4 regions of the Methylobacterium sp. J-059 genome follow, and region 2 is predicted to be linked to each of the others. Evidence: predicted binding sites of a transcription regulator. Region 2 holds the regulator's gene; each other region holds the start of a gene.
The links. Region 2 encodes LexA, which represses DNA repair genes until DNA is damaged. Its sites were predicted from a motif close to TGTTCNNNNTGTGTTCNG; they were not measured.
Positions count from the first base shown of each region.

Region 1: ruvC (crossover junction endodeoxyribonuclease RuvC) is a predicted target of LexA. The motif match lies at 2,529-2,546, and genes of this name have one in related genera.
Region 3: MKK55_RS08630 (LexA family protein) is a predicted target of LexA. The motif match lies at 2,277-2,294, and genes of this name have one in related genera.
Region 4: uvrA (excinuclease ABC subunit UvrA) is a predicted target of LexA. The motif match lies at 1,916-1,933, and genes of this name have one in related genera.

Region 1 is NZ_JAKSYA010000117.1:21,090-25,605, reverse strand. It holds gene MKK55_RS16015 (bacterioferritin-associated ferredoxin) at 1-272, opposite strand, end outside; gene ruvA (Holliday junction branch migration protein RuvA) at 503-1,120, opposite strand; gene MKK55_RS16005 (YceI family protein) at 1,297-1,911, shown strand; gene ruvC (crossover junction endodeoxyribonuclease RuvC) at 1,918-2,481, opposite strand; gene MKK55_RS15995 (hypothetical protein) at 2,660-2,950, shown strand; gene MKK55_RS15990 (YebC/PmpR family DNA-binding transcriptional regulator) at 2,968-3,714, opposite strand; gene MKK55_RS15985 (SDR family oxidoreductase) at 3,917-4,516, shown strand, end outside.
Region 2 is NZ_JAKSYA010000112.1:70,793-75,308, reverse strand. It holds gene MKK55_RS14835 (ComEC/Rec2 family competence protein) at 1-2,240, shown strand, start outside; gene lexA (transcriptional repressor LexA) at 2,234-2,974, opposite strand; gene MKK55_RS14825 (NAD(P)-dependent oxidoreductase) at 3,145-4,083, opposite strand; gene MKK55_RS14820 (response regulator) at 4,381-4,516, shown strand, end outside.
Region 3 is NZ_JAKSYA010000075.1:26,220-30,735, reverse strand. It holds gene MKK55_RS08640 (hypothetical protein) at 1-146, opposite strand, end outside; gene MKK55_RS08635 (Y-family DNA polymerase) at 543-1,832, opposite strand; gene MKK55_RS08630 (LexA family protein) at 1,829-2,257, opposite strand; gene MKK55_RS08625 (SDR family oxidoreductase) at 2,625-3,500, shown strand; gene msrA (peptide-methionine (S)-S-oxide reductase MsrA) at 3,600-4,106, opposite strand; gene MKK55_RS08615 (MerR family transcriptional regulator) at 4,283-4,516, opposite strand, start outside.
Region 4 is NZ_JAKSYA010000034.1:87,055-91,570, reverse strand. It holds gene MKK55_RS02885 (methyl-accepting chemotaxis protein) at 1-1,120, opposite strand, end outside; gene MKK55_RS02880 (hypothetical protein) at 1,526-1,777, shown strand; gene uvrA (excinuclease ABC subunit UvrA) at 2,078-4,516, shown strand, end outside.

The sequences.
Region 1 (4,516 bases), on a different contig from region 2:
GCGATCCCCTCCTCTGCAGGCTGGACCTTTCCCAAACTGCAGCCGGTTGCGCAACCCGTCGAGCAGGCATGGGCGTCCTGTCCCGCCTCGAGCGCCGCGGCGCCGAGGGCGTTCTGCATGATCGAGCGGATCGTGCGGGCGCAACGCCCGCATTTCGGGCTGCAGCCGAGGCAGGCGTAGACCTGGGCCGGCGTGCGCGGGCAGCCAGGACCCGGGCCGAGACACCCGCGCACGGCGCCATCCGAGAGGACGTTGCAGGAACAGACGATCATACGATCCAAAACCCGATGGCTGGAGGCTCGTTTCCTTCGACGCCCTCGAATCGTTCGAGAGCGCTCGCCGTGCGTCGTCCCGGTCCTCGACCGTCGCCAGTTTAGAACTCTTGAAAACTAAGCGTTTTCAACGTGTTAGCGAACGCCACATGCCATCCGGCACCGTATGGGTCAAGGCTCCGGCGATCACGAGCGCACGATCGGATCGCGTCGTCGCGTTTCGCGGCTCCCTATTGCGCCAGCTCCTTCAGCGCGAGCCGGATGAGAACCTTTGCCTCGGCGTCCTCGCCGCCAGCCTTCAAGGCAGCGGCGACCGCGGCCGAAGCCTGGAGCTGGGCGTAGCCGAGGTTGACCAGCGCCGAGATCGCGTCGGCGACGGGCTGGGGCGCGGAGCGGTTCTCGACCGCGCCCGACAAGGCGATGAGCGCCGGATCGATCGGCGCGAAGGCCGGCGCCTTGTCCTTGAGTTCGGCCACCAGCCGGGCGGCCAGCCGCGGGCCGACGCCGGGCGCACGCGCGACGGCGGTCTTGTCGCCCATGGCGATCGCCGAGGCGAGCTGAGGCGGCTCCAGCACCGAGAGCAGCCCGAGGGCGACCTTGGAGCCGACGCCCTGCACGGTCTGGAGCAGGCGGAACCACTCGCGCTCGGCATCCGAGCGGAAGCCGTAGAGGCGGATCATGTCCTCGCGGACATGCGTCTCGATCGAAAGGACGGCCGGCTCGCCGGGCTTCGGCAGGCGCTGGAGCGTGCGCGCCGAGCAATGCACCTCGTACCCGACTCCCTGGACGTCGAGGAGGACGAAATCCTCGCCGTAGGAATCGACCACGCCCTTGAGCTTCCCGATCATGAGATCCCGATCATTCGCGCTGCCGCGTCCAGCGTGCCGTCCGCTGCCTACAGAATGCCGCGCATCGCCGCCATCCGGCGAAGCGTGGCGAGTCTTTCGGCAGGCCAGTCTTGAGAGCGGCCGAGCTTCGTGGGATCAGGGCAGGGAAACGGTCGGTTACAACCCAGGCGATCCCGATGCGCGGACCCTTGCTTCTCCTCGCCCTGACGCTCGCCCTCTCGCCGGCGCGGGCCGCCGACACCCCGACTGCCCCCAGCGCCGACCCGACGCAGGTCCGGCCGGGCACCTACCGCCTCGATCCCGACCACGCCAAGATCACCTGGTCGCTGAGCCATCTCGGCTTCTCGACCTATTACGGGCAGATCACCGACGTCACCGGCGACGCGACCCTCGACCCCAAGGACACGACCAAGATCCGGCTCAAGGTCACGATCGGCACCGACAGCATCACCGGCGTGAACCCGAAGCTCGACGCGCATCTCAAGGCGCCCGACTTCTTCGACACCGCGAAGTTCCCGAGCGCGACCTTCGCCGCAACCGCGGTCGAGGCGACGAGCCCGACCACGGCGCGCGTCACCGGCGACCTGACGCTGCGCGGCGTCACCAAGCCAGTCGCCTTCGACGCGACCTTCAACCAGGCCGGCATCCATCCCGTCGACAAGGCCTACACCGTCGGCTTCGACGGCCGCGCCGTGCTGAAGCGGTCGGACTTCGGCATCGACGCCTACCTGCCGATGCTCGGCGACGAGGTCGTCCTGCGCCTCGAAGGCGAGTTCAAGGCGGTGAACTGATCGGCTTCAGCCGAGCTTGGCCAACGCCGCCGCGATCCGCGCGGCGCCCGGCCCGGCCGCGCCGGGCGGCGGGTTGGCGCGCTTGAGCGCATGGGCGCCGCGATGGTTGACGTGGGTGATGGCGATGGCGAGCGCATCGGCCGCATCCGCCAGCTTGAACTCGGCCTTCGGCAGCAGGAAGCGCACCATCGCCTGGATCTGCGCCTTCTCGGCATGCCCCGAGCCGCAGACCGACTTCTTGATCAGGTTCGCCGCGTACTCGAACACCGGCACGCCGGCGAGCGCCGGCACCAGCAGGGCGATGGCGCGGGCGTGCCCGAGCTTGAGCGTCGCCTGCGCGTCCTTGTTGACGAAGGTCTCCTCGACCGAAACCTCGTCGGGCGAGAAGTCCCGCACGACCCGGGTGATGCCCTCGTGCAATTCGCGCAGGCGCAGCGCCAGCGGCAGGTCGCCGTCCGAGGTGACGACGCCGCAATCGACGTAGGCGAGCTTCGCCCCCGTCACCGTCACGACGCCCCAGCCGGTGCGGCGCAGGCCCGGATCGATGCCGAGGATGCGGATGGGCGTCATGAACCGGACCTTGGCCGCACGGCCGGAACGCCGTACCGGCTCTGTCTGAGCACATAGCGTGAACGAAGGGTTTCGCCAAACGGTCGCGGCTGGCCGACTTTCGAAACTGAGGCGATCGAACTACCGTCGGCTTCGCGGCGCGCCACGATGCGGGCCGAAACCTCGGGCGGGCTGGCGGATGAACACCCTCGATTGGCTGGTGCCGACCCTGGCCTTCCTCGCGCCGATGCCGCCGATGCGGCCGGAGCCGCCGAAACCGCTGCGCGGCAATGCCTGGGCGGCGGGCATGGTCATCGGCAGCGTCTGCCTGATGATGGTGCTGCCGATGTTCACGATCTGGAGCTTCTGGGGGCCGCACGATTCCTTCCAGGTCCGCTGCGAGGCCTCGGGCGGCCGCGTGCTGCAGGACCCGGCGATCGGGGTCGCGCCCTACCGCTGCGACCGCAGCGGGGCGGCCTCGCCCCGCTGACGCCCGCGCCCCGCGCCTCAGGCCTCGAGCTTGGCCACCAGCGCGTCGGACAGGGCGAAGTTGACGTAGACGTTCTGCACGTCGTCCTGGTCCTCGATCACCTCGACGAGGCGGATCAGCTTCTCGCCGGTCTCGTCGTCGACGTCGATCGTGTTCTGCGCCTTCCAGACGAGGCCGGTGCGGGTCGGCTCGCCGAAGCGCGCCTCCAGGGCCTTGGTGACCTCGCCGAAGGAGTCCTGCGCGCAGGTGATCTCGTGGCCGGATTCGTCCGAGCGCACGTCGTCGGCGCCGGCCTCGATCGCCGCCTCCAGCATCGTGTCGGCGTCGGCTACCGAGGCCGCGAAGCCGACCACCCCGACGCGGTCGAACATGAACGCGACGGCGCCGGTCTCGGCGAGGCTCCCGCCGGACTTGGTGAAGGCCGAGCGCACGTCGGAGGCCGTGCGATTGCGGTTGTCGGTCTGCGCCTCGACGATCAGCGCGGCGCCGCCCGGGCCGTAGCCCTCGTAGCGGATCTCCTCGTAGGTCTCCCCGTCGGCACCGGCCGCCTTCTTGATCGCCCGCTCGATGTTATCCTTGGGCACGTTCTCGGCGCGGGCCGCGATGATCGCGGCGCGCAGGCGCGCGTTCATCGCCGGATCGGGCAGGCCGAGCTTGGCCGCCACCGTGATCTCGCGGGCGAGCTTCCCGAAGAGCTTCGAGCGGACGGCGTCCACCCGGCCCTTGCGGTGCATGATGTTCTTGAACTGGGAATGGCCGGCCATGGCGTCGCGCGTTCTTTGGGTCTTGGCGGCGGAGGGCTCGCGCCCTCGACGCCGCCGGGCGGGGATGCCGCGGTTTATACGCGCGTGCGGCGCGGGGAGGCAACGCGGGCGGCACACGGGAACGCGATCGGCCGACGACGGAAAGATCGGCGGCGACGGGCGTTCCCGAACCGCGGCCGACCGGCGCGCCGACGAGGACAGAATGCGAAAACAGGTTGAGCGGAAACGGACGGTCGTGGTCACGGGCGCCAGCGCCGGCGTCGGCCGGGCGGTCGCCTGCGAGTTCGCCCGGCATGGATGGAACGTCGGCCTGATCGCCCGCGGCGAGGCCGGCCTGCACGGGACGATCGAGGACGTGGTGCGGGCCGGCGGACGCCCGATGGCGTTCGCGGCCGACGTCGCCGACGCGGACGCGGTGAGCCAGGCGGCCGCCGAGGTCGTCGCGGCGTTCGGCGGCATCGACGTCTGGGTCAACAACGCGATGGTGACGGTCTACGCGCCCGTCCAGCAGACCTCCGCCGAGGAGTTCCGTCGCGTCACCGAGGTGACCTATCTCGGCCAGGTCCACGGCACGCTCGCCGCGCTCGAGCACATGGTGCCCAAGGATTCCGGCACCATCGTCCATATCGGCTCGGCCCTGGCCTACCGCTCGATTCCCCTGCAGGCGACCTATTGCGCGGCCAAGGCGGCGGTGCGCGGTTTCGTCGACTCGCTGCGCAGCGAATTGCTGCACGACGGCAGCAAGGTACGGCTGACGATGGTGCAGCTGCCTGCGGTGAACACGCCGCAATTCGATTGGGCC
Region 2 (4,516 bases):
TCGGCGGGCTCGCGATCGAGGCCGAGCAGCGGCGGCTGTTTCCCTGGCTCGCGGTCGCCTTCGGCGCCGGCATCCTCGCGTTCTTCACCGCCACCGACGGCATGCCCTCGCTCTGGGCGCCCCTCGTCGCAGCCGGCGCCTGCGCCGCGACCCTGCCGTTCCTCGGTGCCCGGCCCGCGGCGCTGGCCGTCGCCCTCGGGCTGATGGCGGCGCTCCTCGGCTTCGCGGCGAGCGCCCTGCGGGTCGCGCAGGTGGCGGCGCCGGTGCTGACCCGCACCATCATCGCGCCGCTCGAAGGCCTGATCGAATCGCTGGAGGAGCGTGAGGAGGGCGCCCGCCTGGTGGTGCGGGTCGCGAGCCTCGGCACGATGGCCGCGGCCGAGCGGCCGGTCCGGGTGCGCGTCTCGTTCAAGAAGGCGCCGCCCCTGCGGCCGGGCGACTTCATCGCCGCCACCGCCCGCCTGCTGCCGCCCCCCGAGGCGGCCCGCCCCGGCGGCTACGATTTCGCCCGCGACGCCTACTTCCGCGGGATCGGCGCGGTCGGCTCGCTCCTCGGCAAGATCGCGGTGAAGCCGCCGCCCGAGCCGGTGCCGTGGTCGCTCCGGCTCGCGGCCGCCGTGGACGACGCCCGCAACGCGCTGACCCGCAGGATCACCGACGCCAACGGCGGCCAGGCGGGCGCCGTCGCCGCCGCCCTGGTGACCGGCAAGCGCGGGCTGATCGCGCCGGCCACCAACGACACGCTGCGGGCGGCGGGGATCTACCACGTGGTCTCGATCTCAGGGCTCCACATGGTGCTGGCCGCCGGGGTCGTGTTCTGGCTCGTCCGCGCCGGCCTCGCCCTGGTGCCGTTCCTGGCGCTGGCCTGGCCGATCAAGAAGATCGCCGCGGCGCTGGCGATGGTCGGCGTCACCGCCTACTGCGTCTTCTCCGGCTGGGACATCGCGGCCGAGTGTTCCCTCGTGATGACCCTGATCATGCTCGGGGCGATCCTGGTCGATCGCCCGGCGCTCAGCATGCGCAACCTCGCTCTCGCCGCGCTCATCGCGCTCTCGCACGAGCCGGAAGGCTTGCTCGGCCCGAGCTTCCAGATGTCGTTCGGGGCGGTGGCCGGCCTCATCGCCTGCGCCCGCCTGATCGATGGAGGGATGTTCCGCCGCGACGGGGCCGGGCGGATCGGCCGGCTGATCGCGCTGTCGCTGACGACGGTGGTCGGCACCCTCGGCACGACGCTCGTGGCGCAGGTCGCGACCGCGCCCTTCGCCACCTACCACTTCCAGACCGTCCAACCCTTCGGGCTGATCGGCAACGCGCTCACCCTGCCGCTGGTCTCGCTCGCGGTGATGCCGGCGGCGGTGCTGGGCATCGTCGCCTACCCGTTCGCCCTCGACCAGCCGGTCTGGTGGCTGATGGGACTGGCGGTGCGCGGCATGCTGACCATCTCCGGCTGGATCCAGGGGCTCGGGCGCGCCAACGTCGTGGTCCCGGCCTTCGGCACCGCCGCGCTCGGGTGCCTCGCCGCGGGGCTGCTGCTCGCGACGCTCCCGGTCTCGCGCCTGCGCTGGCTCGCCCTGCCGCCGGCGCTGCTCGGGCTCGGCCTGGCGACGATGCCGGCCCGTTACGACATCTACGTCGACCGCCAGGGCAGCGGGGCGGCGGTGCGCCGCGCCGACGGCAGCCTCGTCGCCCTCGGGCGCCCGTCGAACTTCGTGCTGGAGCAGTGGCTGAAGGCCGACGGCGACGGCAGGCCGGGCGCGCAGGCGACGGGTGGTCCCGCCTGCGACCGGATCGGATGCACGCTTCGGTTGGCCGACGGGCGCGCGGTGGCGCTTCTGAAGGATCGCCGCGGCTTCGCGCAGGATTGCGCCAAGGCCTCGGTGCTGATCACGGCGCTCGCCGCACCGCCGGGCTGCGCCGCCGCCCTCGTCATCGATCGCGCCTACCTCGCCAGCCACGGCGCCGTGGCGATCCGCGTCGAGCCGAATGGCCTCATCCTGGCCGACACGCATGAGCCGGGACGGACGCTGCCGTGGCGCCCCGCGATGGTCCGTCCCCCGCCCCAGGGAACGGATGACGCGGCAGCGGGCGGATCGTCGCCCGCGGCCGAGCCCAAGCCGAAGGACGTCCCGTTCCAGGGCATGGCCGTACCGCCCCCCCGGGCGGAGGACGCCGACCCGGCACCCGACGATCCGGCCGCGGACGGCCCGAACCTGGAGATGCCGGGCGAGACCCTTCAGTAACGGCGCACGAGGCTGACCAGGCGGCCCTGGATCTGCACCCGATCCGGCCCGAGCACGCGGGTCTCGTAGGCCGGGTTCGCGGCTTCGAGCGCGATCGAGGAGCCGCGACGGCGCAGCCGCTTCAGCGTCGCCTCCTCGTCGTCGATCAGCGCCACGATGATGTCGCCGGTGTTGGCGGTGTCCTGCTTGCGGATGACCACGAGGTCGCCGTCGAGGATGCCCGCCTCGACCATCGAGTCGCCGCGGACCTCCAGGGCGTAGTGCTCGCCGCCGGCCAGGAAGTCCGGCGACATGGTGATCGCGTGGCTCTGGTTCTGGATCGCCGAGATCGGCGTGCCGGCCGCGATCCGGCCCATCACCGGGATCGACACCGCGCGACCGCTGTCGTCGACCATCTGCGTCGTGGAAGGACGCGGCGGCACGGCCTTCGAGCGCCCGCCCTCGACCACGCTCGGGGTGAACCGGCGCGGCGCGGCGGGAGCTGCCGGCACCGGGGCGGGCGCGCTGGAGCGGCCGGCGCCGTCGGGCATGCGCAGCACCTCGATCGCCCGAGCCCGATTCGGAAGCCGGCGCAGGAAGCCGCGCTCCTCCAGGGCGGTGATCAGCCGGTGGATGCCGGATTTCGACTTGAGATCGAGGGCGTCCTTCATCTCGTCGAACGACGGCGGAACCCCGTCCTCGCGCATCCGCTCGTCGATGAATCGCAGGAGATCCAGCTGTTTACGGGTCAGCATCGGCGCGGCTCGCAGGAATGCGCGGCCACACGAAGGTGGAGCCGCAGAAACAAAACACGAACACGTTAAACGTTCGTCAAGTGTTCCGCAAGGGTTCTCATCGGCCGATCCGACCGTTGCATCGAATTTCGTCGCGCGCCGAGCCCTTTTCGATCGCTGCGCTGCGGGGCTCAGCCCTCGAGGCTGCGGCGCACGGCGCGGGCGGTGACCGCCGAGACGCGCACGTTCGATTCCCGCGTCACGCCGGCGATGTGCGGGGTCAGGATGAGGTTCGGCACGTCGATCAGCGCCGCGCCGCCCGCGGCGTCCACGGGCTCCTGGGCGAACACGTCGAGCGCCGCCCCGCCGAGGTGCCCGGACCGAAGCGCCGCGGCGACGGCGGCCTCGTCCACGACGCCCCCGCGGGCGGCGTTGATCAGGATCGCGCCCGGCCGCATCCGGGCGATCGCCGCCGGCCCGATCATGTCGCGCGTCGCCTCGGTCAGCGGCACGTGCAGCGAGAGCACGTCGCTCGTTGCGACCAGCGCGTCAAGGGCCAGGCTCGCCACCGCGCCGTGCGCCGGGCGCCACGCGGCGTCGTCGGGCGCAAGGTGCGGGTCGAAGGCGGCGACGGTCATGTCGAGGGCCGCCGCACGGCGGGCGGTCTGGCGGGCGATCGCGCCGAAGCCGACGAGGCCGAGGCGCTTGCCGGCGATCTCGCGTCCCATCAGCGCGTTGCGCGGCCACGCGCCCGCGGCGACCTGCGCGCTCGCGGCGTAGGCGCCGCGCAGCAGCAGCAACGCGGTGCCGATCACGTACTCGGCCACCGCGCCGTCGTTGGCGCCGGTCGCGGGATGGACCGCGATCCCGCGGGCGGCGCAGGCGGCCAGATCGATGTTGTCGAGCCCGACGCCGAGGCGGCCCACCACCCTGAGGTCGGGTGCCGCCGCGAGCAGGCCCGCGCGCACCTGCGTGCGGTTGCGGACGATCAGCCCGGATGCGCCCGCGAGCGCCGCGCGCAGGGCGTCCGGCCGGTCGACCAGGGTCGGATCGTAGAGCGTCTCGAACCCCGCGAGCTCCGCCGCGATCGCGGCCTCGTCCATGAACTCGCTGATGACGACCTTGCGCATGGGGCGGCGATCCTTCTCCGCGGCCGGGCCGGTGCCGGCGGGCTTCCCGCTCTGCCGCGGCGTCCGGGCGACGTCGCGGCTGGGGGCATCGTCATCACGCAGCCGAGCGCGTCGGTAAAGGCGGCCGCGCCGCCTATCCGAGTGGGTGCGCCGATCGCAGCGCGATTAACCGCTTCGCAATGCCGCCCGGCGTAAGGTCCCGGGCATGAGGTGCGACCAGCGACAGCGCCTCCCGACATTGCGTGACCGACGCCGACGGCCGAGCCGGCGATTCGGAGACACCGGAGCAGTTTGACCATGGCCCTCGATCTCAGCATGCCGATCCTGGTCGTCGACGACTACCAGACGATGGTTCGCATCATCCGCAACCTGCTCAAGCAGCTCGGCTTCGAGGAGGTCGACGACGCCTCCGACGGCACGGCCGCGCTGGCGC
Region 3 (4,516 bases), on a different contig from region 2:
CTAAGGCGCACGTCATCAGAAAGAGAAATGCCACCGACCTGATGCCTGAATGAAGCGCTAAGCGACGCAGCGAGAGAGGCATCGATTGCAGGCTCGGATCCCCTCAGAAAACGCCTGTAGTGAATTCGCACTGTCTTGCGAGGCATCGGGACCGGGGTTCCTACTAGCGCTTTTCGTACCGACAGTCGCACCCAGGGGCCAGGAAATCGAGCGCCGCCACCGCCGCAGTCGGATCCATTCACATGCGTTGTCTGTCGTCAGATGATTTGGGACATTCTACGGTCTTCAGGAGCGGAGGCTCTGGTCCATCTGGGGTGAGAGGTGGTGGCTGACAGGACATTTTTTGCGACCAGAATGAGTAACGGCAACGAGAAGATGGCGATGCATGGCAGCATATACGGATGCGAAGTCTGAGGAACGTGATGGTGTTCCGGGATTAATCAGCAGGTTGAAGCCTTCGCCTATTACCGAAGTCTCCTAGGAAGGGAGCAACCGCGGCCTTGCTGATAGGCAAGGCCAAGACAGCGGATCCATAAATTAAATTAGGCAGCGGCCACGACCGGAAGCTCGTCGACCCTGGTCGTGTAACGCGGCGATCTCATCTCGAACTTGGTCGACCATTCGCGCTTCGGGGCGAACCCGGCGGCGCCCGGGACGACGGCCCCGCGCCCGAAGCGACGGTTGCAGGCGTCGAGCGCCTCCATCAGGGCAGCCCCCATCTCGCGGTCGAGTTGCCCGAGACCGGGCATCGCCCGCTGCGACGCGGCCAGCGACATCAGGTCGGTGGTGACCACCCCGGCCTTGGAATAGCGGTAACCGTCCCGCCAGGTCTTCCGGACGCCGTGCGTGGCGGCCTTCACCAGGGCAAGGGTGTCGCTGGTCGCCTCGGGAAGCGTGACCACGGTCGAGACCGAGCGTTGCGGACGGTCGCGGTCATGCTCCGAGGTATGGAAGAAGACGGTGACGTGGTTGGTGGCCAACCCCTCGCGCCGGAGCTTCTCGCCGAGTCTGGAGGCATGGGTGGCGACGGCCTGCTCCATGGTCGCGCGATCCTCGACCCGTTCCGAGAACGACCGGGTGACCGCGCATCCCTTTCGGGTGGCGGCGACCGTCTCCAGGTCGAGGCAGGGGGTGCCGCGGAGCTCGTGCACGAGGCGTTCGCCGACCACGGTCATGGCTTTGCGGGCGATCTTCGGATCGAGGTCGCGCACGTCGGCGGCGCTGTCGCATCCGAGCGCCTCCAGCCGCCGGGCGTTGGCCGGCCCGACGCCCCAGATGTCGGCGACCGGGACGCGGATGATCCAGTGGTCGTACTGCTCCGGGTCGGTCAGGTCGCAGACCCCGCCAAGAATGGGGTTCTTCTTGGCGACGTGGTTGGCGAGCTTTGCCAGCGTCTTGGTAGGGCCGATGCCGACGCAGGTCGGGATGCCCGTCCACGCCCGGACGGTTTCCCGCATGTCGCGGGCCAGGGACTCGCGATCCCTCTCGCGGACGTCGGAGATGTCGAGGAAGCTCTCGTCGATGGAGTAGATCTCGATGCGAGGAGAGAAGTCCCGGTAGACCGCGTTCACCCTAGCCGACATGTCGCCGTAGAGGGCGTAGTTCGAGGAGTAGACCCTGATGCCCTGGGCCTTGCACAGGTCGCGGATCTTGAACCAGGGCTCGCCCATCTTGATGCCGAGCGCCTTGGCCTCGTTGGTGCGGGCGATGGCGCAGCCGTCGTTGTTGGACAGCACGATCACCGGGACCTTGGCCAGGCGCGCGTCGAAGACCCGCTCGCACGAGCAGTAGAACGAGTTGCCGTCGGAGAGGGCGTAGGCCCGGGCGCTCATTCGCAGCGGCGCCGGGCGCAGACGGAACCGGAGACCACGCCCCAGACCTCGATGACGGCGTCGGATGAGAGCTGGAACTCGGGGAAGCGCGGGTTGGCGAAGTGGAGGGTGATCCTTGGCCCCTGGCGCTTCCAGACCTTGAAGGAGCGCTCACCGTCGATGTCGACCACGACGATGTCACCGGTGCGCGGGGTCAGCGACCTGTCGACGATGGCGAGGTCGCCGTCGAACAGGCGGGCCAGGATCATGCTGTCGCCCGCGACCCGGACCAGGAAGGTCGCCGGGCGGTTGACGATCAGCAGGCGCTGAAGGTCGATCTCCTCCTCGATGAAGTCGTCGGCGGGGCTCGGGAAGCCGGCCCGGACGGCCTTGGCGAGGAGGGACACCGGCATGGGAAAGCCGATGGTGACGCCGCTAATCTGCATGGTGCTCCTCCGCGAATCCAGGAACAAAAGCAGAACACGTTCGGCGGGTTCCGTATAGCGGCTACGCTTGTCCCGGGAGGCACATTTTGGTGGGCGAAGGCTTGCCCAGGCGGGTGGATGTCCCGCCGCCGGACCGCGGTGACGCGTGGAAAACGGCTCGGAATTCTCGCCTCCGAGGGCGTAGCCATAGCGGGTAGCGCTACCTGCTATCGCTACGTCGTCACAAGGAATCCGTTAACCATACCGAGCGGTCCGGGGGAACGGTTCAGGCTCGCGACGCGCGTCGAAAGGCTGGACTGGCATGCGACGCCGACAGGAACACCCCCGGGGAAATCCTGTTGGCTCGGCATTCCCTTCGGAGACACGCATGACGACCGACCCCCTGCACAAGTATCCCCGGCCGCCGTTCGAGGCGCAGCCCCAGAGCTTCCCCGGCAAGACCGGCAAGATGGCGCCCGAGCCCGATCACGGCGAGAAGAGCTACAAGGGTTCGGGCAAGCTCGACGGCAAGGCGGCGCTGATTACTGGTGGCGACAGCGGCATCGGGCGGGCGGTCGCCATCGCCTTCGCCCGCGAGGGGTCGGACGTGGCCATCTCCTACATGCCCGAGGAGCAGGCGGACGCGGAAGCGGTGCGGGCCTGGATCGAGAAGGCCGGGCGGCGGGCGCTGCTCCTGCCGGGCGATCTCAAAGACCCGGCGTACGGGCGCGAGATCGTGGCACGCACCGCCGAGACCTTCGGGCGCCTGGATCTCCTCGTGAACAACGGCGCCTTCCAGCAGCCGAACGAGGGGTTGGACAGCATCGAGGACACGGTCTTCGAGGACCACTTCCGCACGAACGTCTTCGGCCCGTTCTACGTGACGAAGGCGGCCATGGCCCACATGAAGCCCGGCGGCTCGGTGATCTTCACCTCGTCGGTGAACTCGAAGCACCCGATGCCGTCGCTGCTCGCCTACAGTGCCACGAAGGGGGCCCTGAGCAACATGGTGCTGAGCCTAGCTCAGTTGCTAGCCGAGAAGGGCATCCGGGTGAACGGCGTCCTGCCGGGGCCGATCTGGACGCCCTTCATCCCCTCCGGCATGGACCAGGACTCGGTGAAGTCGTTCGGTTCGAAGGTGCCGTTCGGCCGCCCGGGCCAGCCGGCGGAGCTCGCCTCGGCCTACGTGATGCTGGCCTCCGACGAGAGCAGCTACACCTCGGGGGCCCTGGTCACCGTGGCCGGTGGGATGCCCGTTCTCTGACCGAGCCGTATCGCGGCCGTCGGCCTTTCCGGCGGCTCAGCGTGATTGAGGGAGGCCATGTGACATGGCACGGCCTCCCGAGTGCCACCTCAGGCGACCTCAGGCCTCGACCCGAACCGGCAGCGTCCAGTTCGGCCTGACGAAGTGGCAGGTGTACCCGTCGGGCCGGCGCTCCAGATAATCCTGGTGCTCCGGCTCGGCCTCCCAGAACGGCCCCACCGGCGCGACCTCGGTGACCACCTTGCCGGGCCAGAGCCCGGACGCGTCGACGTCCGCGATGGTGTCCTCGGCGACGCGACGCTGGCCCTCGTCGACGTAGAAGATCGCCGAACGATAGCCCGTGCCGCGGTCGTTGCCCTGGCGGTTCGGGGTCGTCGGATCGTGGATCTGGAAGAAGAACTCCAGCATCCTTCGAAAGCTCGTCCGTGATGGATCGAAGGTGATCTCGATGGCCTCGGCATGGGTGCCATGGTTGCGATAGGTCGCATTGGGCACGTCGCCGCCGGAGTACCCGACGCGTGTCGCCACGACCCCCTCCTGGCGCCGGATCAAGTCCTGCATGCCCCAGAAGCACCCGCCGGCCAACACGGCCCTTTGATTGCTCATCGTTCGGTCCTTTGCGCTTTCCGATGGCCTGAAGGTGGTTGGCAAACTTTGATTTGCCCAGTGCCACGCCCTCCCGGCAACGGTGCGGCTTCGTGGCGGGGCTCCGCCTTCCGACGAAGCCTCCGCCCGAGCCGACACGCATCACCTCATGCACCGGAATGCAGGTCGCCTTGGCCTCAGTGGCTCACATGCGAGCACTTTCCGTGATCGGACAACGTCTCGATCACCCGGCATTCGCCGACGCGGCCCTGCCCGCATTCCGAGATCATCCGGTCGAGCTCGCCCCGCAGCGCCATGAGCCGCTCGATCCGCCGGTCGACCTCGGAAAGGTGGCGGCGGGCGATCCGGTCGACGTCGGCGCATGATCGGTCGGGGTGCGCGTTCATCGTCAGCAACTCCCGGATGGCGTC
Region 4 (4,516 bases), on a different contig from region 2:
TATCGCGGAACTCGATCGCCGCGGCGGCGATGGCGCGGACCTCGATCGGGCCGCCCTGGGGAATCGCCACGTCGTCGTCGCCGCGGCCGATGGCGGTGAGCGCCCGCGACATCCGGATCAGCGGCCGGGCCACCGCGGTGCCGAGGCCGAAGGCGAGGGCGCCCGTCAGCAGGAAGATCGCGAGCGCCGCCCCCGACCAGATCGCGAGCGCCCGTTCGGCCGTCGCGCGAACGCCGCCGGCCTCCGCGGCGAGGTCGGCGGTGAGGTGGTCCTCGACCGCCTTGAGGCCGTCGATGCGCTGGGTCGCGAGTCGGAACCAGAGCGGGGCGTCGCGGAAGGCCAGGGCCTCGCCGGGCATGGTCTCGAGGGCGACCTTGCGCAGGCGCGCCACCTCCCGCGCCGGGGCGGCGGCCTCCGCGGCATCGAGCAGGGCTCCTTGCGCCGGCTCCGCCCGGGTCCGGAACAGGCCTTCGTAGGTGGCCTGGTCGGCCTGGAGGGTGGCGAGGCGGCGGATCCCGGCGAGGTCGAGGCTGCCGGCGGCGAAGGCGGCGGAGGCGGCGGCACGCTCCTGGCCGGCATATTCCTTCATCGTCAGGAAGGCGGCGTAGGAGGCGGCGTGGTTGGCGATCCCGACGGGGCCGATCACGCCCGACAGGGCGCGGACCAGCCCGAGGCCTTCGCCGATCAGACCGGTATAGACGGCGGCCGCCTGGGGCGCCGTCGGCTTCAGCGCGTCGACGGCGTTGCGCTGCGCGTCCAGGCCGTCGAGCGCCTGCGCGAAGGCGTCGGCCTTGCGGGCGAAGGCGGGGCCGTAGGCCGCCGCGCCGGCCGTGACGGCGGCGGCGAGGCCCTGGCGCACGGCGTCGGTGCGGGCGCGCTGCGCGACCAGCTCCGCCTTGAACTGCGACCCCTTCGAGGCGAGGAACAGGCTGGAGGCGCCGCGCTCGCGCTGGCCCTCGTGCGCGAAGGCGCTGATCCGCGAGGCGAGGCCGACAAGGTCCTCGACCTGGACCATCTCGGCGCGCTGCGCCATCCGGTCGGAGATCGCGACACCGGCCACCGCAGCGAAGGCGAGGCAGGGCGCCAGCGCCACCGCCACGATGCGTCCCCGCAAGGACATCGGAACACCGGTTTTCATTCGCCCACGCATCCCAAGTCTTCGCACCGCGTCGATACGGACGACTGCGCTACAACCGGTAAAGACGCCGTTGCCATCACAGGTCGATGCGCTGTTCGATCGTCGCGGGCGCGATCTTCAACGGCGGGAGCCCGTCGGCAGCGTATTCGCGGACCCGGACACCAGGACATCGGCGGGCGATGCGGACGCGTCGTCCGGGCGAGCCCCGGGCACGACTTCCGGACCTGCGCGAAAATCCGCGATCCCGCCGACGGATCGGGACGCGGCGGCATGCATTCCGGACGCCCGATCAAGACGCCGCGCCCGGCGCCGCCCTATCACGAGGCGCCGAGAGCGCGCGCGGCGGGTCGGCCGCGACGACGCCGGGCGTACCCTTGGGAGGCCATCATGATCCGTACCATCCTCGCCGCGAGCCTGCTGATCGCCGGCCTCGCCGCCGCCCGGGCCCAGACCGGCGACATGTCCTGCGCCGACTATCTCAGGGCCGACGCGCAGGCGCAGGCCTCGATGAGCGCCGCCGACAAGGCGATGATCGCCGCCGACCCGCAGGCGGCCGCGATGGACGCGAAGATGCGCGCCTACTGCAAGGCCAACCCGAAGGCCTCCTCGTCCGAGGCGGCGATGAAGGCGATGCAGTAATCCCGCCGGAGCCGCGCGCCCGGCACGGGCGCGCGGTGATACTGGTCGTCGGCCGCCCCCCGAACGGGGCCGGCGCAGCGAAAAGATGCGGGCGGCCGCAGGGCCGGACGCGTCGCGGAACAAGGGCCGAGTTGCCCACGTACGCGTTTCGTTCTAGCAGACACGCGAGCATGCCGGGCCTGCGTCCCGCCCGCCGCACCTTGCCGAAGGCTTCGGACGGACGACATGACCCGGCGCGGCGTTCGCTTTCGCGATCGCCGGATCCCGCCCGTGTCGACGCCTCGAAAGACCGCCCCCGCCATGGCCAAAGCCGTCGCCGCCAAGACGCCTGCTGGCAACAAGACGCCTGCTGCCGATAAGACGCCTGCTGCCAAGACGCCCGCCGCGAAAGCGCCGCCCGCCAGGAAGCCCGCGAAGGCGAGCCCGGCCGCGCGGGCGGTCGAGGCCGAGGCCGGTGTCGACGCGAAGCTCGAGCGCCTGTTCGACCGGGAGACGCCGGCGGAGCGCGACCGGCGGGTGATCTCGGTGCGCGGCGCCCGCGAGCACAACCTGAAGAACGTCGACCTGACGATCCCGCGCGACAAGCTCGTGGTGTTCACCGGGCTCTCGGGCTCCGGCAAGTCGTCGCTCGCCTTCGACACGATCTACGCCGAGGGCCAGCGCCGCTACGTCGAGTCGCTCTCGGCCTATGCGCGCCAGTTCCTGGAGATGATGTCCAAGCCCGACGTCGACCAGATCGACGGGCTCTCGCCGGCGATCTCGATCGAGCAGAAGACCACCTCGAAGAACCCGCGCTCCACGGTGGGGACCGTCACCGAGATCTACGACTACATGCGCCTGCTCTGGGCCCGCGTCGGCATCCCGTACTCGCCGGCCACCGGCCTGCCGATCGAGAGCCAGACCGTGCAGCAGATGGTCGACCGCGTCCTGGCGCTGCCCGAGAAGAGCCGGCTCTACCTGCTCGCGCCCGTGGTCCGCGGCCGCAAGGGCGAGTACCGCAAGGAGATCGCCGAGTTCCAGAAGAAGGGCTTCCAGCGCCTGCGGATTGACGGCGAGTACTACCCGATCGACGACGTGCCGAAGCTCGACAAGAAGCTCAAGCACGACATCGACGTGGTGGTGGACCGGATCGTGGTGCGGGCCGACATCGCGAGCCGGCTCGCCGATTCCTTCGAGACGGCGCTCGAGCTCGCCGACGGCATCGCCGACATCGAGTTCGCCGACGTGCCGGAGGGCGAGACCCGGGAGAAGATTACCCTCTCGTCGCGCTTCGCCTGCCCGGTCTCGGGGTTCACCATCGCGGAGATCGAGCCCAGGCTGTTCTCGTTCAACAACCCGTTCGGCGCCTGCCCGACCTGCGGCGGCATCGGCCACGAGATGCGGATCGACGCCGAGCTGGTGATCTCCGACGAGGCCCTGAGCCTCAAGCGCGGCGCCATCGGCCCGTGGGCGAAGTCGACCTCGCCCTATTACGGGCAGACGCTCGACGCGCTCGCCCGGCATTACGGCTTCAAGACCGACTTGGCCTGGTCGCGGCTTCCCGAGGCGGCGCGCGCGATCATCCTCTACGGCTCCGGCAAGCAGTCGATCCGCTTCGACTACGACGACGGCATGCGCAAGTACGCCGTCAACAAGCCGTTCGAGGGCGTGATCCCCAACCTCGAGCGCCGCTACAAGGAGACCGAGAGCGACGCCGCGCGCGACGAGATCTCGCGCTTCATGAGCGAGACCCCGTGCGCCGCCTGCGGCGGCAAGCGGCTGAAGATCGAGGCGCTCGCCGTCAAGGTCGCGATGGAGGATATCGGCGCGGTCACCGCGCTCTCGGTCAGCGAGGCGCACCGCTGGTTCTCGGCGCTGCCGAAGAAGCTGACGCAGAAGCAGAACGAGATCGCGATGCGGATCCTGAAGGAGATCCGCGACCGGCTGTCGTTCCTGGTCGACGTCGGCCTCGAATACCTGACGCTGGCCCGCGGCTCGGGGACCTTGTCCGGCGGCGAGAGCCAGCGCATCCGCCTCGCCTCGCAGATCGGCTCGGGGCTCACCGGCGTGCTCTACGTCCTCGACGAGCCGTCGATCGGCCTGCACCAGCGCGACAACGAGCGCCTGCTCGGCACGCTGAAGCGCCTGCGCGACCTCGGAAACTCGGTGATCGTGGTCGAGCACGACGAGGACGCGATCCTCCAGGCCGACTACGTGGTCGACGTCGGGCCGGGCGCCGGCATCCACGGCGGCCGGATCATCGCGCAGGGCACGCCCGAGGAGGTGCTGGCCCATCCCGACTCGCTGACCGCCAAGTACCTGACCGGCGAGAAGTCGGTGCGGACCCCGGCCGCGCGGCGGAAGGGGCGCAAGGGCAAGCTCGGGGTGTTCGGCGCCCGCGGCAACAACCTCAAGAACGTCGACATCGAGATCCCGCTCGGCACCTTCACCTGCGTCACCGGCGTCTCGGGCGGCGGCAAGTCCACGCTGATCATCGACACGCTCTACAAGGCGGTGGCCAAGCGCCTGAACGGCGCGCTGGAGCATCCGGCGCCCTTCGACCGGCTCGAAGGGCTGGAGCACCTCGACAAGGTCATCGACATCGACCAGTCGCCGATCGGGCGGACCCCGCGCTCGAACCCGGCGACCTATACCGGCGCCTTCACCCCGATCCGCGACTGGTTCGCCGGCCTGCCCGAGGCCAAGGCCCGCGGCTACCAGCCGGGCCGGTTCTCGTTCAACGTCCGGGGCGGCCGCTGC